3 regions of the Hominiventricola filiformis genome follow, and region 2 is predicted to be linked to each of the others. Evidence: riboswitches for the same ligand, from Rfam matches in the RefSeq annotation. Region 2 holds a riboswitch; each other region holds the start of a gene.

Region 1 (10,192 bases), on a different contig from region 2:
AAACCAAGCAGCTGCAGTACCTGGTGGTCTGTGCCCAGCTTCGATCATTCAGTAAGGCAGCAGAAGCACTGTATACGACGCAGCCCAATGTGAGCAAAGTGATCCGCATGCTGGAAGATGAGCTGGGATTTTCGGTATTTGTCCGTCAGAGCAGAGGGATTACGCTTACGGCCAGAGGACAGCGTGTCTATGAATATGCAAGCAGGGCCGTAGAAAATATAGAACAGTTAAAATCATTTTCCCGAATGGACAAGGGGGAAGAACTGCTGGCATCCTGGAATCCCAGTTCCTGGATGGCTTCCTGTTTTGCTGCTTTTTATCAGGAGCACCGGCAGGAGGATGTCTGCTATCATGTAATGACGGCGGGAACGGAAGAAATACTGGAACGGTGCCAGGCAGGGAAAGACGATATTGGATTTGTCTATGTATTAGATGAGCAGATGCCATCCTTTCAGTACCGACTGGAATGTGCCGGACTCATTTTTCAGGAACTGAAACGGACGAAAGCATATCTTTATTTTGGAAAAGATCATCCGTTGGCTGGAAAATCCGGTATTGGGGAAATTGCACTGGATGAGGTACGCCTGGTGCAGTGTTATGAAGATGAGTATACACTGGGGCGCAGGATGACGGAGGAGACAGACCGGATCTCACCGACAGACCGTATGAAGATCTCAGTTATTACTAACAGTGACTATGTTATGAATGAACTGCTTGGAAAGACAGACCTTGGCAATGTGAGCGGTGGTTATTTGAGCCGCGAAAAAGAATCACGGGGATATCCCGGATACTCACTTTACGGAGAAGAAGAACCGATTCTGTTTGGCTGCGTCAGCCGTCAGGGAGAGACGCTGGATGGATGGGCAGAACATTATCTGGAGTTTGTACGAAGCAGATTACAAGAATAATATATAACAGATAAGATAAAATATATTCTAAAATGGAATATCTCCATGTTCTTGCGAAGAAATGGAGATATTTTTTATTTTTAAGTTTTTTGAAAGGAAAAAAGAAGAGGAAAAAGAGCGGAAATCAGATGAAATCGAAGCGGAATTGCAGAATGACCTTGATAAGATATAACGAAAAAGAATACAAACTTCGTTGACAAAATGTGAAGAAAGTGTAAGTATAAATCTACATGTTCATATGGTCGGCAATTAAGCCGCAAAAAATAAGTTCGAAGATAGATTCGATGAAAAGGGAATCCGGTGAAAGTCCGGAACGATCCCGTCACTGTAATAGTTAAGCCTGGAGCAGATGCCACTGGGGAGATGATTCCTGGGAAGGTGCTTTGGGTGTGGATGCTAAAGTCAGGAGACCTGCTTGTTTTTTGTCAGAAAGAGTTCTTGCGGAAGACGAGATAATTCTTACCTAGAAAAATCTATGTTTTAAGGGGATAGTGTGTAAAAAGGTGAGAGGAAAGTCGGATGTAGATCCGGCTTTTTTTATGCGTAATTTTTAAGTGGGAGACGAATTGATAGTGCAGACAGCGCTGGCAAATGAATGAAATGAGAAAGGATAGAGAATATGAAAAACACGAAGAAATGTATCAGTTTAACTCTGGCAGCAGCTTTGCTGCTGACTGGCTGCGGCGGTGGAGCATCCGATAACAGCGGAAGCACTTCTGCTGCGAATGATGGAGATAAGAAAGTACTTACTTTCGGATGCCAGATGTATACCGATGGTATTGTCAATACCGTTACCGATGAGAACGGTGGATGGAATGCCATGCGTTACGGTATCACCGAGGGACTGTTCAAGTTCAACGACAGCATGGAAGTAGAGCCGTGGCTCGCAGACAGCTACACTGTAAATGATGAGCATACCGAGTGGGTCATCACCCTGAAAGACGGCATCAAATTCTCTGACGGCTGTGATCTGACTCCGACTAAAGTAAAAGAGTGCTTTGAATATCTGAAAGAGATGGGACCGAGTGGATCTGCAAAACCGCAGAAATATCTGGAGTTCGAGGCAACCATTACTGCAGATGATGCAGCAAATACCCTGACCATCCAGACGACTCAGCCTTATGCCAACCTTCCGGGACAGCTGGCACATCCGACTATGGCAATTGTTGATGTGGCAGATACCGAGAACTTTGACAATGGCACGATCGGAACCGGTCCGTACATGGTTGAGACTTTCAATGGTGTAGGTGTAGGTTATGATCTGGCAGCGAATCCGAACTACCGTGAGGAAGTTCCCTATGACGAAGTAAAACTGATGTACATGGGGGATGCTTCTGCTAAGACCATGGCGCTGCAGAGTGGACAGGTTGATCTGGTAGAGAATATTACCAATGTATCTGATATCCAGGATTTCAAAGATAATCCTGATTTCACGGTAGATATTGCTTCTGGTGTTCGCTGTGGTTTCAGCTGGATGAACTTTGATGGCATTCTTGGCAACAAGACTCTGCGTCAGGCAATCCTGATGGGCATTGACTATGATACCATCTGCAACTCCAAGACTATCGGAGGTCTGTATACTCCGGGATTCTCCGTACTGCCGTCTACTTTAAGCTATGGTTATGACAAACTGACCAACCCCTATACCTATGATCCGGAAGGCGCTAAGAAGCTCCTTGATGATGCAGGAATCGTAGATACTGACGGCGATGGAATCCGTGAGCTGGATGGACAGAATATCAATCTGCACTACGTTTCCTATGAGAACCGTCTGCTGAACGATTTCTCCAACGCACATATTCAGTATCTGGCAGAGATCGGTATCGGATGCACCGCAGACTACGGCAGCTCTGATGACCAGTGGAGCAAACTTGCTGCTGGAGATTATGACTTCAATAACAATAACTGGATCACCGTAGGTACCGGAGATCCCTATGCTTACATGGCAAACTGGGCAACCGATACTACTTACTGCGGATATTCCAATCCGGAATATGATGCACTGTTCGAGCAGCTGAAGAGCGAGATGGATGAAGAGAAACGTGCAGATCTGATCTTCCAGATGCAGCAGATTCTGGTAGATGATGCCGCTGTTCTGATCGACGGATACTACAACTCTTCTATGATTTACTCTAAGAATGTAGGAAATGCGCATATCCATACGGCAGACTACTACTGGCTGACCACCGAGATTACCCCGGCTGAGTAAGATTAAGTATTCATTACCCCCATCCGTGCCCCTTGCGGCGGCCAGGGTGGGGGTTCCTGTTTTGTTCACTTTTAGAAAGGAGCCATTGTCTTGAATAAGAAACAGATTCTTCGCCGAATCTTACAGATTGCAATTGTATTGATTGGTATCAGTTTCGTAACGTTTTTACTGACCTACCTGTCTCCTGGAGATCCGGTCCGCAACATGTTCTCCGCTACCGGCGTGATGCCGACGGAAGAACTGGTACAGCAGACCAGGGATGAGATGGGACTGAACGACCCGTTTTTCACCCAGTATTTCCGCTGGCTGTTTAACTGCCTGCATGGTGATTTTGGAAAATCCTACAGCCTCAACAAACCGGTAGTGGAGCTTCTGGCAGCCCGTGTATTGCCGACCCTGAAGCTGACCCTCATGTCACTGATTCTGATGTTGATCATAGCAGTGCCGCTGGGTGTTGCTTCCGCATTACATAAAGACGGTATCATCGACTATATCTGCCGTGCGGTAACCTTCATTGGATGTGCGATGCCGAACTTCTGGGTAGGACTTCTCCTGATGATGCTGCTGTGTGTACAGATTCAGGTTTTCCCGGTTATCGCTTCCGGCGGTGACTTCAAGAGTCTGTTTCTGCCGGCACTGACGCTGGCCATTGCAATGGCATCTAAATATACCAGACAGGTCCGGACTGCAGTTCTGGAGGAATTAAGTCAGGATTATGTGATCGGAGCAGAAGCCAGAGGTGTGAAACGTTCCACGATTATTTGGAAAAATGTATTTCCGAATGCATTGCTTCCGCTGATTACCATGCTGGGACTTTCCGTCGGAAGCCTTCTTGGTGGTACCAGTGTTGTAGAGGTGATCTTCTCTTATCCTGGACTTGGTAACCTGGCCGTTACTGCGATTACTTCCAGCGACTACAACCTGATTCAGGGGTATGTACTCTGGATGGCGCTGATTTATATGGTCATTAACCTGATTGTGGATGCATCCTATGTCTATATTGATCCCCGGATGCGCTTGAAGAGGTAAGAAGATGAAGAAGACGTTAAAATTTGTGAAAGAACATAAGCAGTTTACCTTTTTTGGAATTCTTGCCATTTTGATTATTCTGGCAGCAGTTTTTGCACCGGTACTTACCGGAGGTGTTGACCCGCTGAAAGGTTCCCTGACAGAGGCCCTGGAGGCACCGAGCAAAGCTCATATTTTCGGTACTGATAAAATGGGACGTGATATTTATGCCCGTGTGATTTACGGAGCCCGTGCATCCCTCACTTCTACCTTTGGTGTGGTTGTTCTTATTTTTCTGGTGGGAAGTGTAGTAGGTGTCATTGCCGGTTATTTCGGCGGAGCCGTTGATGCGGTTCTCATGCGTATTGCAGATATGATGCTGGCTTTCCCAGGCCTGGTTCTGGCACTGGCTGTGGCAGGTATCATGGGTGCAAGTATCCGTAATGCCATCATCGCAATCGTAGCTGTCAACTGGACCAAATATGCCCGTCTGGCACGAAGCCTGGTTATGAAAATCCGTGACCGTGACTATGTATCCGCAGCCATTGTAACTGGTTCTAAAACACCCTATATGCTGCTTCGTTATATGCTGCCCAATGCACTGCCGACGCTGATTATCACAGCAGCTACGGATGTAGGCGGTATGATGCTGGAGATCGCAGCCCTGTCCTTCCTGGGATTTGGTGCAAAGCCGCCGACACCGGAATGGGGCTATATGCTGAATGAAGGTCGTGCCTGTATGCAGTCCGCACCCTGGATGATGCTATATCCGGGTCTTGCAATTTTCTTTGTCGTTGTTGTATTTAACATGTTGGGAGATTCCATTCGGGATATCCTGGATCCGAGAGCAGAGTAAGGAGGTAGGAATATGCTGAAAATTGATAATATTACGATTGCGTATAAAGATGTTCCTACCGTTGTAGATTTCAGTCTCGACATGGCTCCGGGTCAGATCGTCAGTCTGGTAGGAGAGAGCGGAAGCGGTAAGACTACCGTGATTCGTGCGGTCTTAGGACTGCTTGCAGGCGGCGGTAAAGTAACCAAGGGAGATATTCTTTTTCATGGTACTTCCCTTCTTAAAAATACACCGGAGCAGTGGAGAAAACTGCGCGGCAGCGAGATTTCCATGATTTTCCAGGACAGCGGTGCCATGATGAACCCGACCAGGAAGATTGGATCTGTATTTACAGAGTATCTGCAGACCCATGAAAAGATTTCCAAAAAGGATGCATGGGCAAAAGGGGAAGAGATGCTTGGAAAAATGCGCCTTCCGAGCCCGGATAATATCATGCATTCTTATCCGTTCCAATTATCCGGCGGTATGCGTCAGCGTGTCGGTATTGCCATGGGTATGACTTATCAGCCGAAGCTTCTGCTGGCAGATGAGCCGACGAGTGCACTGGATGTAACTACTCAGGCACAGATTGTTCGCCAGATGATGGAATTAAGAGAAGATTATGGCACTGGTATTATTGTTGTTACCCATAATCTGGGTGTGGCAGCCTATATGTCCGACTATGTTGTGGTCATGAAAGATGGTCATATAGAAGATCAGGGAGACCGAGACCATATCCTGCATCATTCGGAAAATGCATACACCCGCAGGCTGTTAAGCGCAGTACCTTCGATGGGAGGGGAATCTTATGTTTGAACATGATGAAGTTATATTGGAGGCAAAGCATGTTACAAGACGTTTTCCGGCGTCAGGCGGACGTACTTTGGTTGCCAACAATGATATTAACCTGAAATTCTATAAAGGAAAGACATTGGGACTGGTAGGTGAATCCGGCTGTGGTAAATCTACATTCATGCGTTTCCTGGTGTCTTTGGATACTCCTTCCGAGGGAGAGATCCTGTATCGTGGAAAAGATATTACAAAACTGAAAGGTGAGGAGCTGCGTCAGAACCGTCAGCATATTCAGATGGTGTTCCAGGATCCGACCTCTTCTTTCAACCCGAAAATGAAGATCCGTGATATCGTATGCGAGCCTCTTCTGAACTTTAACCGTATCAAGAAGAGCGAGATGGATGCAGCCTGCCGTCGGCTTTTGGAGATGGTGGAGCTTCCGGGAGAGTTTGCAGACCGTTATCCCCATAACATGTCCGGTGGTCAGCGTCAGCGTGTAGCCATTGCCCGCGCTCTTGCTCTGGAACCGGAGATCCTGATCCTTGATGAGGCAACTTCTGCACTGGACGTATCCGTACAGCAGACGATCATTGAACTGATTGTAAAGCTTCAGAAAGAAAAGAACATTACCATTGGTTTTATCTGTCATGATATTTCTCTGATCCAGTCCTGCTCTCATGAAGTAGCGGTTATGTATCTTGGAAATGTAGTGGAGGTACTGCCGGCGGAGGATCTGGCAGAGCATGCAGTTCATCCCTATACGAGGGCACTGATTGGCTCTATTTTTGATATTGGTATGGATTTCTCCAAACCGATCGAAGAGATCAAAGGAGAGGCACCAAGCCCATTGGACGTACCTGCCGGCTGTCCGTTCCGGGGACGCTGCCCGAAGGCAGTGGACCGTTGTGCGGCAGAAAAACCAAAACTCCATCAGGTCGGGGCAGATCACGAAGTGGCCTGTCATCTGTTTGACAAGGAGGATAAATAATTGGAAAAAGCAAAAAAATTTATCGCATTATTGCTGACACTGGCTTTTGTGGCAGCGATGATTTCCTGCGGAAAAAATCAGGAGCAGGAGCACATCCACAAGATCGGCGTTCTCGTCTATGATCTGAAGGATGAACAGGTACAGGCATTCCGGGAATATCTGGAAAGCTACATTGCAGGGAACTTTTCTGATGTGGATTTCCTCTATTCTTCCGAGGTAACTACAGAAGAGAAAGAGATGGAGTTCCTGAATAATGCGATCGCAGAAGGTGTGGAAGGAGTTCTTGCTTTTAACAGTTTTGATCTGGAGAAAGAAGTTTCTCTCTGTGCAGAGAATGGAGTTTATTTCATTCGTCCGTCCAGTACCACAGCACCGGAAGATTTTGACAAAGTTGCAGATAATCCTTATTTCCTTGGCTATTTTGGACCGGGAAGTGAGATGGAGTATCAGGCAGGCTTCGATATGGGAAGTTATTTTGCAAAAGAACAGATTTCCGACAGTTATTTCCTGTTAAGCGGTGGAGCAGGTACCAATGTCATGCATGAGCAGCGTGCAGAGGGAATGCTGGATGCCCTGCAGGAGGTTTACGGTGTACAGTTTGAACAGAGCAGTGCCGAGATCGCAGCTGCCGAGGAGACGCTCCAGGTGCAGGCAGGGAAACTGAAGGTTACCGTATTTCCGGGATATATTGGAGTGGAAAGTATTGGACAGCAGGCGGTTGCAGAGTATGAAAAAGATCCGGCAGACGTAGTTATGTCTGTCATTCCGATTCGTCCGATTGCGGATTCTCTGGGTAATGCCAGTCTTGGTACCATTGACTGCTACACAGAAAGCAACGGAGAGCTGTTTGAGAACGGCAATCTGAAATATCTGTGCGGTAAATATGAGTCTATTATCGGACCGGCATTTGCAGCGATGTATAATGCAGTGACCGGCTACAGTGAAGATTTCCGCGAAGACGGAAAGGCGTTTGCCATTCAGCAGGGATTCTGGACTTCCACTGACTATCAGGATTTCCGTGAAAAATATGAGCTGTCTTCCGGCATTACTTTGAATGCCTACAGTTATGAGGATCTTCTGGAAGTGTGCAAAGCACATAATCCGAATGCAACCTTAGACGATCTGAAGGAACTTGCAGGTGCGTGGGACTTTGATTCCGCAGTACAGAGAAGGAAATAAAGATGAAGGAACACACACTCACGAAGGGCAGCGTTGGAAGAGGAATTTTGCTGTTTGTACTGCCGATTATTGTGGGCAGTCTGATTCAGCAGCTTTATGTCACGATTGATGCGGTCGTGGTAGGTCAGTTTACCGGAAAACTGGGACTGGCAGCCATCGATTCCGTGCATACGCTGTTTAAGTTTCCATTGAATTTCATGAATGGTCTGGCTTCAGGCGCGACGATTCTCATTTCCGGACATTGCGGGTCCGGAGATGAGCGGCAGATGCATTGCTCCATCCGTACAGCTTGTACGGTGGCAGTAATTCTGGGCGTGGTTTGCTCCATTGGAGGTGTCCTTCTGACACCGTGGATGTTACATATCATGTCCGTGCCGGAGGAAGTCTATGGCAGCGCATTGATCTATACCTGTATTTATTTTGGCGGTATCTGGTCCATGGTGCTTTACAATATGGCGGCAGGCATCCTGCGTGCATATGGAGATTCCAAACGGCCGCTGTATGTATTGATTTGTTGTGCAGTTATTAATATTGTGGGTGACCTTGTACTGGTAGGCGTGCTGCATCTGGGAGTCGCTGGCGCGGCTCTGGCAACGGTATTTTCACAGATTGTCAGTGTGGTACTTACCTTCGCTATGCTCCGCAAGACGTTGAAAATTAGCAAGGATGAGAGGCCGCTCTGGTGGCCCCATTTCTGTGCAGAGCATATGAGCCAGATGATCAGGCTGGGATTTCCGCTGGCACTCCAGGCCATGTTGTTCCCCATTGCCAACAGCATTGTACAGGCCGGTGTCAACACCATGGGTACGGATCAGATTGCAGCCTGGGGAATTTGTGATAAACTGAATATGCTGATCTGGCTTATGTCTGATTCTATGGGACCGGCGCTGACCACCTTTGTGGCACAGAACCTGGGTGCGAAGAATCCAGAGCGAATCCGCAAGGGAGTTACTGTGGGAACCTCCATGTCGGTTGGCGCAGTGGCGCTGATCAGTGTCGGATTGTTCTTCTTTGCACAGATGTTGACACCGCTCTTTGTTTCTTCGCAGGATGCAGCTTCCCTTGGGGTTCTGGTTGGAACTTACAGCCGAATGATGGCGCCGTTCTTTTTCTTCTATGCCATTGCGGAAGCTCTTTCCGGTGCCTGCTGTGGTACAGGAGATACCGTGCGGCCCATGATTACTACGCTGCTGGCTATCTGCCTGCTTCGTGTGATCGGTATTCTGGCGGTACTTCCGATATATGGAACCATGGAGTGTATTGTTGTGATTTATATTGCGTCATGGATTGCGGCAGGAGTTTCTTTCCTAGCACTCTGGCGCTTTGATGTAGCACATATTTATAAATAGCAGAATTGCTGAAAGGTGGGGTAATCATGGATCTGAAACAGTTGCAGTATTTTGTGGTCAGTGTGGAGAGCGGAAGCTTTAAAAAAGCGGCAGAGATGCTTTATACGACACAGCCGCATATCAGTAAATCCATTAAGGCACTGGAAATGGAACTGGATGTACAGCTTCTGGAACGAAAATCGAGAGGTGTGGAAGCGACAGAAGCCGGGAAGAAGATCTATGAATATGCCTGCAATATGCTGATAGATGCGGCTAAGATTCATGCAGTAGAGGAAGAAGAGGACAGAGTCCTTCGTGTGGCTTCAACTGCAGGAGACCGGTTTGCCGCACTGGCAGGCTGTTACTGTGAGATGCACCTGGAAGACGGGCTGAAGGTCTGGTATCAGGACAGCACGGTGGAAGAGCTGTTCCCGGCGCTTCACCACCATACGATCGATGTGGGATTCTTCTATGCAGATCAGCGGCGGATGACCTCTTATCTGCAGATGATCGAACGGAAACACCTGAAATTTACTGCTATCTGCCAGACAGAGCCATTTCTCTATGTGGGTCCGAAAAATCCACTTTATCATGCAGAAATTGTGACCGAGAGGGATCTTCGAACTCTGCAGTATGTGCAGAGCCAGAATGCCTATGTCATGCCGGAAATGCACCTGATGGAAGGCGGTATGGACTCGCTTTACTATCAGAATCAAGGACAGGTTGTGGTGACCAATAACCGAAGTCTTTTGACCCATATGCTTCGCACGACCGCGCTTGTCAATGTCAGCAGCGGCCTGTTCCCGGACATTTTGACCGGGCAGGGGGATATTCATGCAATTCCCATTCAGGGCATGAAAGACAGTATTACCTTCGGTTATGTAAAACGGCTTCGCGGTGATCTGCCGGAGGAAGCAGTGAAGTTTGTGGAATATGTGAAAGAAC
Region 2 (10,192 bases):
AGAATCTTCGCCTGTATGATCCTCTGAATCCTGCTCCTCTGCCTTTTCCTCCTCATCCGGTTTCTGTTCGTCCGGCTGCGTCTCTTCCTCCGGCTTCTGCTCTTCCGATTGCGTTTCTTCTTCTGATTCTTCTTCGTTCTGATTTTCATCCTGCCCGGCTTCACTGTCCCCATCACCGGTTCCGGTTTCTGCCAGAAGAAGATAGCCCTGATCCACCTGATCCGAGTAATCTTCTGTCAGAAGTACTTCCGGCTCTGTCGTAATCGGATCTTCAGGCTCTATGCGTATCGCCTTCCCCGGCATCTGCAAATGCCCGACTGCCAGCAGAAAAGCAAGAAATATCGCAAATATGCGGTACAATCTCTTCTTATTTCTGTGCATACTCCCCACCTTCTTTTTCTCCTATAACGCAAAGTAACCCCCTGTTCTTCTCTGAAGAACAGGAAGTACTTTACTTACATATTCTTTTACTCGGTCAGTTTTCCAGAAAATTCTTTTATCTTTCCCGATACATAGCCATAGATCATCGCAGAATCCAGTGCATCCACCTGTCCGTCACCGTTTACATCCGCGAGTTTCATAATGTCGTCTCCAACTGTCCGGGTTCCTTTGGCAATGCTCCATACCATGGACGCATCTCTCCTGGTAACCGTTCCATCCTGATTAATATCTCCCAGCATCGGAACCGGTTTTACCGTTACCTTGGCTGTAGGCGGAGCACATGATGCATCTTCCGTACCGGCATTTGCATCCAGACCAACAATATAGTAGGTTCCCGGCTTATCAAATGTTACACTCCAAGTTCCACCTTCACCTGCATCAAAAACTTGATCTGTCAGAGTGCGGTCCTCTCCAAGAACTACATATCCCTGAAGACTTCCGTCAACTGCAGCTTCAAAGGATTCCGAACCGCCATCAGCTACAGAACTGGTATCATATTTTAATGTCTTTCCAGTCAATGCCTCCCCGGCTGTGCATGTATAAGAGTCATGTTCAAAGGCTAAAAATGCTCCGTTTGTCCAGAAATTCCAGTTCGTAAACATGGCAAGATCAACAGAATCATCATCTGACAGCAATATATAATCTGCTGTAGCTCCCCAACCTTTACTCATCAACGGATATACATGATTTCGATAGTACATCAGGTTCTCATCATGTCCCCAGAACTGCTGCATATAAAGAGATGTCGGACTACCCGTAATATTCAACACTTTATTGGTCGGTTCGTATGCAATGTCACCTTTCATATTCATTACAGAACCATACGGATCTGCTTCAGTTACTCCGTTTTGCAGCTGGCCCTGCCCGCATTCATCTTCAGAAAGTCCCATGCAATAACGTTCCAACAGATAAATATATAAATGCAGTAATGTCGGACGCCTGATTAACTCCTTGTCGATATATGCTCCCGTTCCATCTTTTGTGTGATACCGTTCAAAATCAGTAAGTCCATATGGTTCCAGTGAAAACCACGGAATATTAACATCCAGATGAGCCAATGTTGTCTCATCTTCATCGTGTCCTACAATGGGAATTCCATCGCAGGATACTGTCACAACCACATGTACGCTTTCCTGGGCTGTCTCTTCATATGAATAAGGAGATGCATCAGCTGGATCCTTTGCAAGAACCGGCTGAACAGGAAGCGTCAGTAACAGTGCAATTGCCAGAAAACAGGCACTGATTCTTCTAAAAATTTTTAATTTCTTATTCATGCCTTCTTCTCTTTCTCGTCAATACCCAAATGCAGCCAATCATTGCTACTGCTGCAAGAACAATCCAAAGCATCGGTCCCTGATCTCCCGTCTTGGCAGACTGCAGATTCTGAGGTGTAGACGCTGCTGCTGCAGCTGTATTTGATCCAGAAGTTGCTGTCTCTTCTGTTTTACTGGAGGAATGATGGTGTTTCTTTCCCGGCTTTGCTTTTGCCTCGATGGTCAGGGTAGCCTGTGCCGGATCTTTCTCTGCTTCCGGTGCATCCCGGGTGATTGCCTGACTCTCTACGTCCATCTGTGCAGAATCAATGGTTACTTTTGTCGTACCGGCTTTTTCCGTATGAAATGCCAGCTGAAACACTTTTCCATCCTGCTGTTTTTCTCCATATTTGAGAAGACGCAGTTTTCCGTTCTCTTCCTGCACCGTATAATCATCCAGACCTGTTGATGCCTTCTGGTCAAATGTCAGATAATCCTTTTCATAAGAAAATGTCAGATCGGCTGTGTTAAAAGTTCCACCCGGTGCAGCTACTGTTATATCCAGAAGTACTGTCTGATCTGCTGTTACGGTCTGATCCTTCCCAATTCCAATCCGATAGTTTTCTGCAGCTTCAGACGGAATGCCGGCTGCCAGGCTGAATGCCATCAGAAATGCTGCCAGAGTCAGCCCTTTTTTTCTATTCCACTTCATGTTCCGTCTCCCTTATTACTTGCTTTCTGCCGGAAATTCTGCAATTTTTCCATTGACGCGGGCATAAATCATTGCCGCATCTGCCGTATTAATCTTGCCATCTCCATTTACATCCGCTACTTTTTGCTGTTCTTCTTTAAGTGTTACCTTGCCATTAATGCTTGCGTAGGTTAATGCAGCATCCGCTGTATTAATCTTACCGTCTCCGTTTACATCTCCATATACTATAGAAGATTTTACATCATAACTTACCTTACCATTGTCCGTTTCCTTCAATGTATTCCAGTAATCCGTTGTAGCAAAATGCTCACGTTCTACTCGAAATGTATCTTTCCAATCCGCTGTCATATCTTTTTTCGCCGTAAATGTCAGCTGACAGATCTCCCCGCTTCGTAGAGCAACTCCTTCAGATGTTGTATCTACAAAATTAACACTATAACAAGGTTTTTGTTCCGAACCATAGGTCATCGCTTTTGTACTGACCTGTGCGTCTTCACATGCGGTTCCTATCGTACTCTTCTTCAGAGAGAAACTATCCATATCAAAATAAACCCGGTAGTCGAAACAGATCACATCATTCACTGCTTCATCCAGTGTCAAGGTCAATGTAATATCACTTCCACTGGTCACCTTCGTCTGATCGGATGACACTTTTACCTCAGCAGCCGACACTGGCAGACCGGAACCGGCCGCCAGTATCAGTGCAAGAAGAGCTGTAAATCCTCTTCTTCCATATTTCATATAGGTATTCTCCTTCTAAAACCAAACCCTTTATTTCAGAATCTCAGATACAACTGCTACTGCATCCTCAACCGTCAGATTCTTACTTCCATTCATATCAGCACGGAGGAATCTCTCTACAGATAAGATATCAAAATCGTCATATACTGGTTTGTACATATCATATACAAGCTGGGCATCGTTGATATCGATCTGGCCTGTCTTGTTGACATCTCCAGAATAATCAATTTCTATCTTGGTTCCTTCCACACTTCCAAGATGTTTTACTGCTTCTTCTTTCATTTCCTGCTCAGCCTTATCAGAAATTACAAGACAGCAGTATCCGTCATACTTTTCAGACCAGTACATTGCGGAACCGTCATAAGTAAGTACTTTTCCTTCTGTCAGAGAACTGTCATTTGCAACAACCAGATACATTACCTTGCCATTCAGTTTCACATACTGATATACTTCTGCGGTTTTGTTCGGGTTTTTAGCCACATTTACCATAATGTTTGCACCGTCAATATCAGCTGCTGCAATGGTATAGGTACCGTCTCCATTATCGTTTACATTAACCGTATTCTCGCCTTTTACTGCGGTTACTGCATATACAAAATCTGCCGCTTTTGTAATCGTGAAAGTAAAGTCCTGATGAAGCGGAGCATTCTGGCTGGTTCCTCCAACTACATCTCCGGCACCCTCACCTTCAAAAGTAATTGTTCCTGCTGTCTGCTCTTTGGCCACATTAATCTCTACCGGACCTGTAATCTTATCCCCTGCAATCTTGTACTGATTTGCAGTTCCTTCCTGAAGTTCTGAAGTAATCTCTGTGCCACCAGCTGTAATCTTTACCGTATAAGCATAGTTGCTATCCTGCGTTAAAGTATAAGTATAATCCGTTCCATAGGTTGCTTTTGCCGGTGCCGTTACATCTGCAGCGCCATTTCCGGTAACTGTTACATCATACTGTTTAGCTGTTTTGGTTGCAGTTACGGTAATGTTTCCATTGATCTGCTCTTTACTGATGGTGTAACTTCCGTCCCCATTGTCTGTCACTGTAAGCTGAGTATCACCGATCTTCGCAATTACATCATAATCATAATGTGTATTTTTTGCAGTAAAGGTATAATCTGCATCCGGAGTTGCTGTACCTGCACCATCAAAATCATTCGAAAGAGTTACTGTATATCCACCAACAGTAACGGTAACTTTATCTGTAACCTTTGTTGCTTCCGGCGCATCATCACTGATTGCATGATCCGCTTTATCTACTTTTGCAGAAGTAAATGCCACTTCTGCTGTGCCCACCTGCTGTGCCTTGAAGTTCAGAGTAAATGCGTTGCCGAGCTGTTTTTCTTCACCATAACCAGTAACCCTTACAATTCCATTGGACGCATCATTCGTAATGGTATATCCTTCACCAAGAGAAGTTGTATCCAGTGCCAGTTTCTCTTTATCATACTTAAGCGTTACATCCACCGCATTGTAAGTTGTTGCATTATCAGAGGCAATCTTTACAGTTACCGGGGCCGTTTCACCCATCTGAACTGTCTGAGTGCCCTCAAGATCCACTTTATAAGATGCTGTAGCCGGTGCAGGAGTTACCGTAACACTGACCGGATCTCCCGCAGTTACTTTATCTGCATCTACTTCTACCCATGTAGTATCCATAACAGATTCTCTTTTTACTTTAAAAGATACATCATCACTGGATGAAATATCATCTTTAGCAGTAAAAGTCAGGTTATAGATAGTTCCAGCTTTGATCGTAACTCCCTCAGAAGAAGTATCTACAAAGCTGACCACATAATACGCGCCATCTGCACCTGTCATAGGAGAAGAAATCTTCATACCATTACAAGAATTTCCATTTTCAGATCCTGTCATAGTAAATTTATCCGAATTATAGTAAAGCCAATATTCAAATGAGGTACAATTTGCAATATCTTCATCCAAAGTCAAAGTTACGGTAACGCTTTCTCCTGCTGCCACACTTGTCTTATCTACTGATGGTTTCACCGAACCGGCAAATGCTTCCAGAGTAAAGCCAAACATCATGCAGAAGCATAAGATGAATGAAATTGCTTTCTTTATCTGTCTCATACAAAATTCTCCTTTTTATTATTTTGCTGCTGGAAATGTTTCTATTTTTCCATTGACACGCGCATAAATAAGTGCTGCATCTCCGCTGTTAATTTTTCCATCTCCATTTACATCAGCTGCTTTCAACTGACCTTCTTTGAATTTTATTTTTCCATTGACATATGCATAAGTCAGTGCTGCATCTCCGCTATTAATTTTTCCATCACCATTCACATCACCATAAACAACCGTAGACTTTCCAAATGTGGTGGTCAGCGTCTTCAGTCCGTAATTTGCATTGTCAAATCCATATGTATAGGTAACAAGATAAGTACCATCGTCCTGTTTAGTTACTTTTACATCATCACTGATGTCTCTCTGCTCGCCGTTTTTCAGATTGGAGACAACCTTCAGTCCTTCTGCGGTAATAGTTCCATTTTTTTCTGTAATGGAAGTCGGCTCTTCTGTTACCTCAATAGATTCTACCTTCGATGTAATTGCCATCATATAGCAGCTGTCATTTTTGTAATAAAGAGTTCCATATTCATCTGCAATGGTAGAGCAGATACAATATTGTGCCAGAGGACTTACCGGAGTAAACACTTCACTGTAACCAGAATCGGTCGTCGTCAACGGTTCTGTCTGACCTTTTTTATCCTTCAGTACAGAAACACCACCCGGCGTATAATTATACGGGAGGTAGATATATACATATCCATCCTCATCTACATATCCCGTCGTTACCATAGCAGAAGTCTGCGGATAACCAAGGATTGCATATGCATATGCCTGGGTCATGGAACCATCCTCATTCAGATCATATACACCAATGGCATGACCGGAATTTGCTCCAAACTGACTTGTTCCTGCAATTCCAATGTAAATTCTTCCATTGTATACAGACGGCGTACAGGTGGACATTGCATATTCATTTCCTTTTGCTCCTACAATCACTACAGACTGTTTATCTGTGATTTTTCCAGTCTCCCAGTCAATCTGTGCATTGCAGAGAACACCGCCCTTGCTGGTAAAGAACACTCTGTCAGATTCCGGATCATGAGAAATATTAGAACGGATATCTCCGCGGATACCATCCCAGGAATCCACTAATTCTCCGGTTTCCCGGTCAAATACCAACAGACTTGCACCTTCCGTGCTATATCCACTGGCTCCGTCATCGGTTCCTACCACTGCAAATTTGTCTGTTACATAAGCACCAGCCCAGTAAAATCCTCCTGCCCGCTTATATGTCCAGGAAGCGACCTTTGCTTCCGTAGCTTTGGAAGAATCCTCGTCAGTTACACTGATACATGCGAAATTGGCATCTTTCTCCTCACTGTTCCAGAAACCTGCGTAAATATAACCATCTTTATAGGTAATTGGACAGTTCGGCTGACCTTTCAGATCGTTCTGATAAACCCAGAGGGAGGTCAAATCCTTTGCATTGAATGCCTGAATTCTTCCATTACTCAGACCAACAAAAATCATACCGTCACCATACGTTGCCGGAACAATGGAGAAGCTGGAGGAACCTACCATAGTACCTTCCGCTACAACTGCTCCTGTGTTTCTGTCCAGTTTGCGGATTGTAGAACCTGTGTAAGTTACCAGATCTCCATCCACCATAATCGGAGATCCCGGTGCTGCTGCCCATCCTGTTCCGTATTTTACTGCCCAGAGCAGTTCTGCATCATCTGGATTATACGGCGTTTTTGATGTCGTAATACCTAACTCATCATCACCGTTTCGGAAATTTCCCCACTGTGCATAGATGGTCTTGTCGATATCATTATTGTCTGTTGCCCTCTCCAGCGTGATCTCCGCTGTACCTGCTTTTGCTACAAAATTATTTTTCTGGCCAATATAGCCATTTTTTGTTACAACATAGCTGTAGGTGTCTCCAATCTGAAGAGTCCAGGTTTTATCATGATCTGGCCAGACTCTGTCACCATTCTTATCTTTTACTACAACCAGAGCGTCTTCCGGATCTGTTTCAAAAGAGACATTGCCTGTTCCTGCATCTTCTTCTCTGGTAATAGTCACCTTATATGTATTTGTGATACCTTCTTTATTTACAACAGTAATGGTAACAGCATTTTCACCAATACTCAGAGGTATTTCATTCTGATCTGCGTTTCCATTATAAAGAATCTGATAGGTCTGATCTGTAATATCCGTATGTTGTGCCGCAGTGAAAACAGCTGTATCCGCTTTTGTGGTGGCGGTCATGTTCTGCCATGTCTTAATATAAGAGGTATTCGCATTCCACTTAAACCCATTATCAATTTCTATCGCTTCACCGGATTTATTGGCAATGGAAAGTGTCTGCAGACAAGGTTTTCTCAGAACATGGATGGTTACCGTCTGTGATTCTCCCTCATCCGCTGAAGATGCAGTAACTGTAACATCCTGTCCTGTCGTCGTTGCAGATTTTGTTATGCAGTTAAGCTGTTTCGCTGTTCCCGGCGTCAGTGTCGGGGTCTGTTCTTTTCCAGTAATCATCTGCGTCCATTTTGCAGTAACTACCGTGTCATCAGGCGCCTCATCAGAAAGTGCAGTAACTAAAAATGGAGATGCAGTCTGAATATCATATGTGTACAGATTGTATTCATTTTCATCACACTTTTCCAACTCCATTTCATCTGCCAGCGTTCCATTCGAATACAATGTTTCATATATCGCTACACTGTCTAAATACTGTGTATTTCTTGCCTGCACTGCAATCGGTGCCGCCTGATCATCAAATGCAGCTTGATCATCAACCGTTTCTGTTATCTGTTCTTCCTGACCAGACTCCGCCGTCTGTTCCTCCTGTTTTACTTCTTCCTGACCAGGCTCCGTCGTCTGTTCTTCCTGTTTTTCTTTTCCCTGACCAGGCTCCGTCGTCTGCTCTTTCTGTTCCTCTTCTCCCTGAGCAGGCTCCGTCGTCTGCTCTTCCTGTTTCTCTTCTTCCTGACCAGGCTCCGTCACCTGTTCTTGTTCACCAGCTGTTTCATCGCCAGCTTCCTTTGTTTCATCAGTCACTTCCGCCTGTTCCTGACTCTCATCCTGAACAGCCGTCAACTCTGATGCTGCCGCTGCTTCTGCCGCATTTGCTTCCACAGGCAGACTGCCTGTTACCATAGCGCAGGTTAATATCAGCGCTAACACAGAAGCACATGTCTTTCTTTTCATCTTTTTCCCTCCTTATGATGATTTATTTTAAAAACGGGCAATTTCTCTTCCGCTGAAGTTACACATCCGTCGTGCAAACTTACAAAAAAAGCTGCAGAACTTAAAAGTTCTGCAGCCGTTTTTCTGCCAGTTTCAAAATATGTAATTAATTCTATCGAAAGTTTCTTCAGCAGGTCTTCTGATTTACATCTCAAGCGCTGGCTATTCTGCCTTCCCAGTCCCCCAGTGGCCGACTTGCGTCCTTGAATATCAACATCGATGCTTACAGCGGCGGTGCCATCCGGGAATCTCACCCGGTTCTCTCTTAGCTTTTTGTTCTTCTCAGTTCAAAAAGCACTGAAGTCTTACTTTCTACGATTTATAAATACTCACACAGAAAATCATTCTCCTGGCAATACTTATCAATTTTGCTGCCTTTTCTGCAACGTATGGTACAACTTCTGTTTACAATCCAGTCTCCTACAACCTCTGGATCACCTGGAATTTCCAGAACTTTTAATCGGTTACATCCGTGGAATACCCATTTGCCAATTATTTTTACAGATTCCGGAATTCGCACATATTCTAACTGCGTACACTTAAAAAATGCGCTGTCACTAATCTTTACCAATCCATTCGGAAGATGCAGTTCCGTTAATCCATTTTGATAAAATGCTTCTTCTTCGATTTCTTTCAATGTGGCAGGAAATTGAATGCCATCCAGCTCTTTGCATTTATAAAAAGCTCTAGGTCCAACTTTTTCCAGCTTTTCAGGAAGTACAATGAGCTGAAGTCGATTGCATTCACGGAATACTTCTGGAGAAATCACGGTACTGAGATTTTCTGTTTCATATCGTATCTCTCGAACAGCTTTATTTTCCATAAATGCATTTTTCTCTATATAACGGAGACTCTTTGGAATATCCAACGTTTTCAAACTGGTACATCCCTGAAATGCACTTCTCTGTACGGTTCGCACCCCATCAAGGGTAAGGAACCGCAGATTGCTGCAGCCCTGAAATGCTTCTTCCCCAATTTCTTTTACACTATTCCCGATCTGCAACCGTTTCATCTTAATATTATTCTTCATTGCACCGCTTCCAATTCTGCGGTACGGCTCCGCAATTCTTATCTCACGGTCAACCATTGACTTGCCCAAGCGCCTGTCAAACACATCATAATTGCGGTCTGATACCCAGACTCCGGTATGATAAATATTTCCCATAATTCCCCTTACTGATATTCTGTCTCGTTAAGATTAGCTATCCCTAATAATAAAAAAACACGTTTGCCCATGATACGCAAACGTGTTTATGCTCTGTCAAAAAATATCCAGTTATCGTATGAAAATCAAACCGTGATCAGTAGACTTCCTGGGTCACATTTCAAAATTCTGTTCTGGATTTTACCATTTTACAGATCTCTTCATGTTCACAGCGGCGTTGCCCCTTCGGATTTGCACCAAATTGTCTTTTCAGTTCTGTTGCTGTATATACAGTACCAGACACTCTGTATCACTTATGAGTATAGCTCATAAATCGTTACAAAGCAATGCTTATTTGTCACCTTTTTAACGTAATTTATAAAAAAAAAGCCGGAACCATAACTGATTCCGGTTCTGTTCAGTTATCCAGCAGATAACTGACGCCCCTGCCAAGGAGTCGATGCGACAGGATTTGAACCTGCGACCTCTGCGTCCCGAACGCAGCGCTCTACCAAGCTGAGCCACGCATCGTTATTGTGTTTTGCCCCATCACCAGAGCACTTGTTTAGTATACATCGGTTTTTCAGATTTGTAAAGAGTTTTTTTCAATTTTTTTATTTTTCT
Region 3 (10,192 bases), on a different contig from region 2:
ATTTGTTGACAACCAGACCTTTAATCATGGCCTGCTCATCCTCCGGGAGAAGCTTTACAGTGCCGTATAAGGCCGCAAAAACACCGCCCCTGTCAATATCTCCCACCAACAGTACCGGTGCTTTCGCCATTCTCGCCATTCCCATGTTGACGATATCATTTTCATGGAGATTAATCTCCGCAGGACTTCCTGCTCCCTCAATGACAATGATGTCGTACTCATTGCTCAGCCGCTCATAAGCTGTCAGCACATCCGGAATCAGCTGCTTTTTATTCTTATAATAATCCATGGCTTTCATGTTGCCGCGGACTTCCCCGTTTACAATGACCTGGCTTCCCACATTGCTGGTGGGTTTGAGCAGAATCGGGTTCATATCTGCTGTCGGATCAATGCCGCATGCTTCCGCCTGCATGGCCTGTGCCCGGCCGATCTCCAGTCCTTCCTTTGTAATGTAGGAATTGAGGGCCATATTCTGGGATTTAAAGGGTGCCACTTTATAACCATCCTGCTTAAATACCCTGCATAGTCCCGCTGTCAGGAAACTCTTTCCGGAATTGGACATGGTTCCCTGCACCATAATCGCTTTTGCCACGTTTCTCACCTCGCTGTCTTCTTCAATGCTTCTATCAGCCGTCCATTGGCTTCATGATCTTTGACTGCCACCCGGTAACAGGTCTCATCCAGTCCCCGGTAATTGCTGCATCTGCGGATCATAATCCCCTCCGGCAGAAGCCTGTCATAAAGATCCCGGATACCATCCGTGCGGAAGAACAGGTAATCTGCCTGTCCATCCCAGACGGTCATCCCCAGAATCTCCATCTCTTTTTTGAGATATGCCCGTTCCTCTCTCACAAGAGTAATGGCCTTCTCCTTATATTCCCCTTCCCCAAGGGCCGCAATACCTGCTTCTGACGCCAACACGCTGATGCCCCAGCACTGTCCGGCTGCTTCCATCTTCCGAAGGAGTGCCCCATCACCGCAGACGCCATATCCCAGCCGGATGCCCGGCATGGCATACATTTTAGTAAAGGATTTTAAAATAAACAGATGTTTATATTCTGTTGTTTTCTGAATCAGCGACCGTTCTTCCTGACCGGTAAAATCAAGGAAACATTCATCCAGCACCAGCAAAATACTCCTGCTTTCTGCCCGCTCCAGAATCCGGAGCAGCAGCTCCTGCTCTACCAGGATTCCGGTGGGATTATTGGGATTGCAGAGGAACATCACATCCATGTCTTCGGTCATCTGTTCCAGAATGTCTTCCCTCACCCGGTAATCCGGCTGCATCTCATAGATGTGAATCTTCGTTCCCACCTGTTTTAATGCTTCCTCATATTCCAGGAACGTAGGGGCTGTTAAAAGGGCATGGGCAGGCTTCGTCCCATAGGCAAGGCGGTAGATAAGATCCGCTCCGCCGTTTCCGCAGATCAGTGCTTCTTCCGGGACTTCATGGTACTCTGCCAGTGCATGCTTTAATTTCCGGCTTTCCGGATCCGGATAATGCTCCGCTTTATAAAGAGCCTCCATCACCGCCAGCCGGACCCCTGCCGGCATGCCCAGCGGATTGATGTTTGCAGAAAAATCCAGAAATTTCCTGTCTTCTTTCGCCATCTGTTTCTGGATCTCTTCACTGTAAATATCTCCTCCGTGCTGTCCCATGCCCGGTCCTCCTGTTTCTATTTCTCTTATTTTCCAGCTTTTACATCAGCAAGAAGTACATTTCTAATTCCTTCTGCTGTGTATTCTACCGCCGACTGCCCTACAGCAAGTCCTGCTGCTTCTGCTGCCTTCTCCGTTACCGGTCCGATGCAGATGATCTTCGCCGGACAGTCCACACGGACGCCGTCTTCTTCCAGCATAGAGGCAAAGGCGCGTACTGCAGATCCGCTGCACAGCGTCACATAATCCACCTGGGAAATCATTCTTCTTAACTCTTCTGCTTTCCGCAGATCCACCGCTGTATGATACATGGATACCTTACTGTAGGCGATACCGGCTGCATCCAGCGCCTGATCCAGTTCCTTCGAAGCTTCTTCTGCACGCACCAGCACTACCCGCTCATCCTTCTGTAGCGTCGGTACCCACTCTTTTGCCAGTGTCCGGCTGGTATATTTCGTCGGTACAAAATCTGCCAGGAAACCTTTGCCTGCCAGTGCTTTCGCCGTGCCCTCGCCGACTACGGCAAATTTCAGGTTTGCAAGGCTTCTGAAATCTTTTCCTGCTGCCAGCAGTTTTTCAAAGAACAGCTCTACACCATTGCTGCTGGTAAAGACCATCCAGCCGTAGGCTTCCGGATGAGCCACCAGGCGGTCGAGCTCCGGACTTTCCAGGGCTTCTGTATGAATCAGGCTGAATCGGATGGCTTCTGCGCCTTCCTCTTCCAGCACTTCGGCCAGGTGCTCTGTCATCTTCTCTGTTGCGGTCACCAGTACCCGTTTGCCGGATAAGGGCTGATTGCCGTACCAGCCGATCTCATTTCTTAAGGAAACCACATCACCGATTACCGTGATGGCCGGTGTCTGAATGCCTGCCTTTTTGGCTTCTTCCACGATGGTCTCCAGGGTTCCCACAGCGACCTTCTGTCTGGCCGTCGTACCTTCCTGCACCACCGCTGCAGGGGTCTTCGGATTTTTACCGTTGGCAATCAAATTCTTTGTAATATTCGGAAGATTTTTAAGACCCATCAAAAATACCAGGGTACCTTCTTCCTTTGCAAGGGTTCCATAATCAAGAACCGTGCTGTCCTTGTGGGCACCCTCATGTCCTGTAATCACATGAAACGAAGAAGCATGATCCCGGTGAGTCACCGGAATACCTGCATAAGCCGGTGCTCCATAACAGGAGGACACACCCGGTACGATCTCATAATCCACACCTGCTTCTTTGAGCTCCTGGGCTTCCTCTCCTCCGCGTCCGAAGATAAAGGGATCTCCACCTTTTAAGCGGACTACATTCTTTCCTTCTTTTGCCAGACGGATGAGCAGCGCATTGGTCTCCTCCTGTTTCAGATGATGATGGGAAGAGCGTTTTCCTGCGTAAATCAGCTCTGCATCCGGTCTTGCTTCATTGAGCAGGGAGTCCGTTGCCAGACTGTCATAGACCAACACATCTGCGCTGCGGATACAGGATAAGCATCTCTGGGTCACCAGACGTTCATCTCCAGGTCCTGCACCGACCAGCCATACTTTTCCCTGGCAGATTTTCCGCGCCAGTTCCTGTCCAAGTGCTTCTGCCTGCTCCGGCTGAATTCCATTTTCAATGGAACCGGACGCCCGTTTTACATGCTTCGCATCCTGAGCAAACAGCACTTCCATAGAAAGCTTCGTTCCCTCCACTTTCGCCAGTGCTGCCGCCGGTGCATTGCAGCTGCCGTCAATCGCTTTCAGGTAAGCACGCTCAGCACTTAACATCGCCATCGCTTCTGCATCATTCAATGCTTCCATCACTTCTGTCAGATGTCCGTTCTTCGTCTCCACTGCCAGAATTGCCTGGCCGGCTGCCGGAAGGCACTGATCCGGTGACAATTTTTCAAAATGAAATTCGCCGCCGGATACCATATCCAGACGTTCCAGTCCTGCGGATGCCAGTACAATGGCATCATAGAGACCATCTGTCAGTTTTTTAAGTCTCGTCTGTACGTTACCCCGGATAGGCCGAATGACCACCAGCGGATTCAGTGCCCGGATCTGCAGCTCTCTTCTTAAACTTCCGGTACCTACCACACTTCCTGGCTTCAGATCAACAAGCTTCGTTCCGTCTTTTGTAACGATCACATCCTCCACAGGACCTCTCTTTAATGCTGCCCCGATTCCCAACCCTTTCGGGAAATCCATAGGCATATCCTTGGCGCTGTGCACTGCCAGATCGATCCGTTCATCCAGCAATGCCTCCTCCAGTTCCTGGGTAAAAACACCTTTTCCGCCAAAGGACGTCAATGTCCGGTCCAGAAGCTCGTCACCCTTTGTGGACATCTCGCAGATCTCCACCCGAATGCCCGGAAATGCCTCTTCTATCTTCTGTCTTACGATATTTGTCTGAACCAGTGCCAGACGGCTCTTTCTGGTTCCGATCCTTATCAGATCCTGCATGTTATCCTCCATCTCCATACATGAAAGGTCCGCTTTCCTATACGCGATAACCTCTCGGAGTAATCATTCTTCCATTCTTTGTATATGTCTGGGAATTCCCCACAATCACCACACTGAACATGTCAATATCTGCATTTTTCAGTTCTCCCAGGGTCGTGATACAGGAAGCCTCATCTTTTCGTCCTGCATTTCTCACAATACCGACCGGAGTCTCCGGTTTCCGGTATTTCATCAGAATATCTGCTGCTTTCTCTACATAGTCTACACGTTTTTTGCTCTTCGGGTTGTAAAGGCAGACGATCATGTCTCCCTGCCCTGCACAGTCCACGCGCTTCATAATCAGATCAAAAGGCGTCATCAGGTCGCTTAAACTGATGACTGCAAAATCGTGCATCAGCGGAGCGCCCAGTACAGAAGCGGCCGCGCTGGCTGCCGTTACACCCGGAACCGTCTCGATCTCAATATTGGCATTCATCTCTTCCGCTACCTGATAGATGATGCCTGCCATACCGTAGATACCGCTGTCGCCGCTGGATACCATAGCAACGGTCTGGTCCTTCATTGCTTCCTCTACCGCCATCTGACAGCGCTTTACTTCCTGCATCATCGGCGTTGCAAGGTAATTTTTATCCGGAAAGAATTCCTTTAAAATATTTACATAAGTGGTATAACCGGTAACCACATCCGCATTTTTAATCACTTCAATGGCTTTCTCTGTCATATGCTCATAGCCGCCGGGGCCGAATCCGACTACGTATAATTTTCCCATAAATTATTCAATCTCCTTTAAATGTCCAAAAAGTGCGTGAAGCTCTGCCGGAGTGGAATGATCCCGCAGACGGTAAAACATCTTATCAATGGCTTTATCAAGTCCCTTTTTTTCCGCTTCCTGTTCCATCCATTCCTTAAAAGAAGCCATATCCGGCAATGCCAGCTGGAATACCATCCAGCGTTCAAAATCCATCTGTACTTCGTCAAGAATCTGGTCTGCAGCCACAACTTCATGCTGTTTTTTTTCGTTATTTGTCCGGGCAAGTTCCTGGAAATCATCAATATCATAACGCATGATTCCCGGCAGTTTCTCCACCTTTGCCTCAATGTCAATCGGCACTGCCAAATCCACCAGTACACGGGGTTTCTCTGTCACAAGCTTCTCCGCCATCTTACTGTAAGTCAGCGTATAATGAGGGCTGCTGGTGGCACTGATAATTGCATCCATCTCATTGACCAGCTCGTACCGTTTTTCATATTCCATAACGCGGTATGTAATCTTGTGATGATGGTCTTCTCCTGCCTGTCCCATATTTCTGGACGTAATATAAACCTCCGCACCATCAATGCACTGGAGGTTCTTTAACACCGTGCTTCCGATCTTGCCGGATGCACCGATGATCATAACTTTTTTGCCATGAAGGGTTCCCAGCCCCTGTTCTGCTGCCTTGATGGCCATGGTAGCAGTGGACACACTGGTTCTGGAAAGATCCGTTTCTGTCTTTACCTTCTTGGCTGCCGTTACCGCATAGCGGAACAGCGTATTCAGATAGACGCCGCAGGTGCCTGTCTCTCTTGCCTGATCATGGGCACGTTTCACCTGGCCGAGGATCTGATCCTCGCCCATAACCATGGACTCAAGACCTGCTGCCACGTGGAACAGATGACGCACAGCCTTGCTTCCATTATAAAAGCGGATATAGTCACCGATATTTTCCACATCCTGTGCACCGGCAAATTCCAGCACCAGATCCTGCAATTCTGTAAAATTGCCGCCCGGACAGGCAGTATAAATATAAACCTCTGTTCGATTACAGGTACTGATAATCACGCACTCTTCCGCGATGCCTCTCGCGATCATCTCCTTCATCAGTTCCTGCTGCTTCTCTGCCGGAAACGCAAACAGTTCCCGGACAGCCAGCGGCGTATTATGATGACTGATTCCGATCAGTGAGATTCCCATTACTCCGTCACTCCCTTTCGGAATTCTGTGGTAAAGGTCTTGTCATACAATTTGGACAGGTCATAGTCATTTCCAAGGAAATCTCCGACTACGGTCAGAGCCGTCTTGGTAATGCCAGCCTCCTTCACACGCTCTGCAATATTGGTCAGATCACCGCGGACAATCTTCTGATCTTCCCAGGTTGCTTTATAGACAACAGCTACCGGAGTTTCCGGACGATATTCCTGTCTCAAAATCGCAGACATCTCGTCCAGCATGCCAACGCTTAAGAAAATGATCATGGTGGCATTGTGCTTTGCCAGATCTACCAGCTTTTCCTTCGGCGGCATTGGGGTACGTCCTTCCATACGGGTCAGAATCACCGTCTGGCTCACGCCCGGAAGGGTATATTCCTTCTTTAACACTGCTGCAGTTGCAAGGAAAGAACTGACACCTGGAATCACCTCATAGTCAATGCCCAGTTCATCCAGTCTGTCCATCTGCTCTCTGTGAGCACCATAAATAGCCGGATCTCCCGTATGAACCCGGGCAACCTTCAGACCCTTGTCTTCTGCATCTTTCATCACATCAATGACTTCATCAAGGTTCATCAGGGCACTGTTGTAAATAACAGCTCCCTCTTTTGCATCTGCCAATACCTGTGGATTGACCAGAGAACCTGCATAAATGATGACATCTGCGCTGTCAATAATCTTCTTTCCCTTAATAGTCAGAAGTTCCGGGTCGCCAGGACCCGCTCCGATAAATGATACCATGTGTTTTCCCTCCACGTAATAAAAGGAGTCCCCGCAACACAGCCGCGAAGACTCCCTCATTTTTCTTTTGATCTGAATGTATTTCTTTGTCAGAAATTTTCAGGATCTGCTTTCTTCGGAAGCTCTCCCAGATCAGATAGCAGGTCTCCTGACTCACGGTCTTTTAAAGAAGAACTTTCCCTTCTCACCCTTATAGGGCAATGGTTACTGCAGTCTCCTCATTCCCGCTTACAGTGGCCGGACCGTTCAGGCTTCTCACCCGATTCCCTGTTAGGCTTCACTAAGCACTTTCTGATGGTTTTGCATATAGGAAAGCATATCATATTTCTTATAGTTCGTCAATTTGCACCAGAATTTTCTTTCAAAACCTGCATAAATTCATCTCCGGTGATGGTCTCTTTCTCATACAGATATTTTGCAAGGGCATGAAGCTGCTGTTTATTCTCCGTCAACAGGGTCATAGCTTTGTCATACTCCTTCTTAAGAAGGGCTTTTACCTTCTCATCCACAACGGCTGCCGTCTCCGCTGCACATGCCAGAGAAGTATCTCCGCCCATGTACTGGTTATTTACCGTTTCCAGTGCCATCATGCCAAACTCATCACTCATACCATAACGGGTAATCATACCTCTTGCAAGTTTCGTCATCTGCTCGATATCATTGGAAGCACCCGTAGTAATGGAACCAAAGATCAGAGCCTCTGCCGCACGTCCGCCTGCGTAAGTTGCAATCTTGTTCTCCAGTTCTTCTTTGCTCAAAAGATACTGATCATGTTCCTCCACCTGCATCGTATAACCAAGGGCACCGGAAGTTCTCGGAATGATCGTAATCTTGGTAACCGGAGCAGAATGACTCTGAAGCGCCGCTACCAGTGCGTGCCCAGTCTCATGGTATGCCACAATCAGTTTTTCCTTGTCAGAAAGTACGGCATTTTTCTTCTGATATCCGGCGATAACCACTTCAATACTCTCTTCCAGATCTGACTGGTTTACATAGGTCCGCCCACTTCTGACTGCACGAAGAGCAGCCTCATTAATCATATTGGCAAGCTCTGCACCGGAAGCTCCGGCTGCTGCTCTGGCCATCGCATGAAAATCCACATCATCTCCCAGTTTTACTTTCTTGGCATGGACTTTCAGGATTGCCTCACGGCCGATGAGATCCGGAAGTTCTACCGGAATTCTTCTGTCAAAACGTCCCGGACGTAAGAGTGCCGGATCCAGCGTTTCCGGACGGTTGGTTGCTGCCAGGATCACAACACCCTTGGAACCGTCAAAACCATCCATCTCGGTGAGCAGCTGGTTCAGCGTCTGCTCACGCTCATCATTTCCACCCATGCCGGAGCCATCTCTCTTCTTACCGATGGTATCAATCTCATCAATGAACACGATACACGGTGCTTTTTCATTTGCCTGCTTAAACAGGTCTCTTACTTTGGCCGCACCCATACCAACGAACATCTCTACAAATTCCGAACCGGAGATGGAAAAGAAGGGTACTTCTGCCTCACCGGCTACCGCCTTTGCCAGCAAAGTTTTACCAGTTCCTGGAGGGCCGACTAACAGGGCACCTTTGGGCATCGTTGCACCAATCGCCTGATATTTTGCCGGATTGTGGAGAAAATCAACAATTTCCTGAAGCTGCTCTTTTGCTTCGTCCTCTCCAGCCACATCATGAAATTTGATTCCCGTCTCACTGGCTACATAGATCTTGGCATTGCTCTTTCCAAACTGCATGGCATTGCCAAGTCCGCCTCCGCCCATTTTTTTCATCAGCATTCTGGACAAAATCTGTCCAATTGCGACAAAAATAGCAATCTGGATCACTACCAGAATAATCTGATCAAACAATGATGAATTCTGCTCCTGCACTGCGCCGAAATCACATCCGGATGCCATCAGACGGTCTACCAGACTCGTATCATTCGGGAAGGGCACTGTTGAATAATAAGTAGGATTGTCTTTATTATTATCCGTGAAATAGATCACATCATCCTCTACCTGGGCCATTGCTACTTCCTTGTCATCCAGCATGGTCAGGAACGTACCATAATCGACTTCCTTGATCTGATGCTTTAAGAAACCAGGAACTACAAACGTATTTAATACAAACATTACCAGAAGCACAAGAACATAATAAAATATCAATGGCTTCTTTGGTTTTTTAACCTGCTGCATATGCGTTTACTCCTCCTTTTATCGTTAATTGCAGTGTACCATAGCACCGAAACGTGAATTAAATATAAACTGTAGGTGATAATTTAATGAAAAAATCCGCTCCGGCATATGTCTGCTCAGAACGGATTTTTTCACTTACAACCACTTCTATCAATTTTTCAACTTTTAAGCAATTTTATGCGTACGGCGCGCAGCTCCAGGTAATGACTGCGGTCTCGGTTCCGATATTCGAAATCTGATGAGGTTCTCCTTCTTCAATCAGAAGGATGTCTCCTTCATTCAGCTCATAGTATTTCCCACTATCACGATTGTATACTGCTACATGGCCTCTGCTGCAAAAGAAGATCTCATGAGCTTCTGAATGGCCCGGATCAGTTCCACCAGTCTGACCTGGAAGAAGTGTGGAACTTCCAAAAGTAATTTTTTCAGTGGCAATATACTGACGGCACACTTCCGAACCGTCCATAAAAAATTCCGCGTCAGTCGAATGTATTACTTTCATTATAGAAATTCTCCTTAAAAAAAGTCTTTTTGATGATATAGAAGCACTTCATCTGCATTCTGTGTTGCGCTAACTGCCTCTGCAATAAACAAGGTATGATTAGTCACCACTTTCTGATCCACAACCTTGCACACCAGCTGTGTGGCTGCATCTTTAATCATAGGAATTCCGTCTTCTGTATATTCCGTTTCTACCAGTTTGGTTTTATCCTCCTTGCGTCCGGAAACCAGGCCACAGGCAATTGCAGTATCTTTTTGCGTATCTCTTAATACACTGACGGTAAAATACCCTGCTTCTTTCATCATATCCGCTGTCAGGTGTCCGGTACTTACCGCTACCACCAGCATCGCGGGGGAGGAAGCTACCTGGCAAAGCCAGGCAGCAGTCATCAGGTTGTCTTTATCATTGGCATGAACCCCCAGGACATAGACTCCGTGAGTCAGGGTGTTCATGGCTTTGGATACATCTGTTGAATTCATATCAGTTCCTCTTATCTAAATAAATTCAATAAAATCATATCTACTGGGCAAACCGCTACAAAAGCACATACAATCAGTAATGTCAGAATCAACGGCCAACCATCTTTCATGTATTCACTCATCTTTACTTTAGTGACACCCATAACAGAGAACATCATAACACCGAACGGCGGAGTAACTCCACCAAGGGTATCCATCAAAACCATAACCAGTCCAAGATGAATCACATCTACTCCA

Evidence for each region. A riboswitch is a leader RNA that binds a small molecule or an ion and turns the genes downstream of it on or off. The one in region 2 is predicted to bind cobalamin.
Region 1: it holds a riboswitch for cobalamin, as region 2 does, so the genes downstream of both, LKD36_RS05425 (ABC transporter substrate-binding protein) here and LKD36_RS16955 (dockerin type I domain-containing protein) in region 2, are expected to answer to the same signal.
Region 3: it holds a riboswitch for cobalamin, as region 2 does, so the genes downstream of both, cobM (precorrin-4 C(11)-methyltransferase) here and LKD36_RS16955 (dockerin type I domain-containing protein) in region 2, are expected to answer to the same signal.

Annotation. Positions count from the first base shown of each region.
Region 1 is NZ_JAJEPS010000003.1:231,937-242,128, reverse strand. Features, by position in the region: gene LKD36_RS05430 (LysR family transcriptional regulator) at 1-908, shown strand, start outside; cobalamin riboswitch at 1,157-1,341, shown strand; gene LKD36_RS05425 (ABC transporter substrate-binding protein) at 1,528-3,117, shown strand; gene nikB (nickel ABC transporter permease) at 3,208-4,146, shown strand; gene nikC (nickel transporter permease) at 4,151-4,981, shown strand; gene LKD36_RS05410 (ABC transporter ATP-binding protein) at 4,994-5,776, shown strand; gene LKD36_RS05405 (ABC transporter ATP-binding protein) at 5,769-6,740, shown strand; gene LKD36_RS05400 (hypothetical protein) at 6,741-7,919, shown strand; gene LKD36_RS05395 (MATE family efflux transporter) at 7,922-9,268, shown strand; gene LKD36_RS05390 (LysR family transcriptional regulator) at 9,295-10,192, shown strand, end outside.
Region 2 is NZ_JAJEPS010000034.1:1,818-12,009, forward strand. Features, by position in the region: partial or broken gene LKD36_RS16930 (DUF4430 domain-containing protein) at 1-381, opposite strand, end outside; gene LKD36_RS16935 (dockerin type I repeat-containing protein) at 468-1,715, opposite strand; gene LKD36_RS16940 (LPXTG cell wall anchor domain-containing protein) at 1,708-2,406, opposite strand; gene LKD36_RS16945 (dockerin type I repeat-containing protein) at 2,422-3,147, opposite strand; gene LKD36_RS16950 (cohesin domain-containing protein) at 3,178-5,232, opposite strand; gene LKD36_RS16955 (dockerin type I domain-containing protein) at 5,251-8,385, opposite strand; cobalamin riboswitch at 8,537-8,741, opposite strand; gene LKD36_RS16960 (leucine-rich repeat domain-containing protein) at 8,744-9,589, opposite strand; tRNA gene LKD36_RS16965 (tRNA-Pro) at 10,026-10,099, opposite strand.
Region 3 is NZ_JAJEPS010000003.1:99,754-109,945, forward strand. Features, by position in the region: gene LKD36_RS04800 (cobyric acid synthase) at 1-592, opposite strand, end outside; gene cobD (threonine-phosphate decarboxylase CobD) at 598-1,659, opposite strand; gene cobA (uroporphyrinogen-III C-methyltransferase) at 1,686-4,088, opposite strand; gene cobJ (precorrin-3B C(17)-methyltransferase) at 4,126-4,857, opposite strand; gene hemA (glutamyl-tRNA reductase) at 4,861-6,042, opposite strand; gene cobM (precorrin-4 C(11)-methyltransferase) at 6,042-6,797, opposite strand; cobalamin riboswitch at 6,919-7,104, opposite strand; gene ftsH (ATP-dependent zinc metalloprotease FtsH) at 7,136-8,974, opposite strand; gene LKD36_RS04835 (cupin domain-containing protein) at 9,150-9,476, opposite strand; gene LKD36_RS04840 (flavin reductase family protein) at 9,491-9,955, opposite strand; gene LKD36_RS04845 (TRAP transporter large permease) at 9,967-10,192, opposite strand, start outside.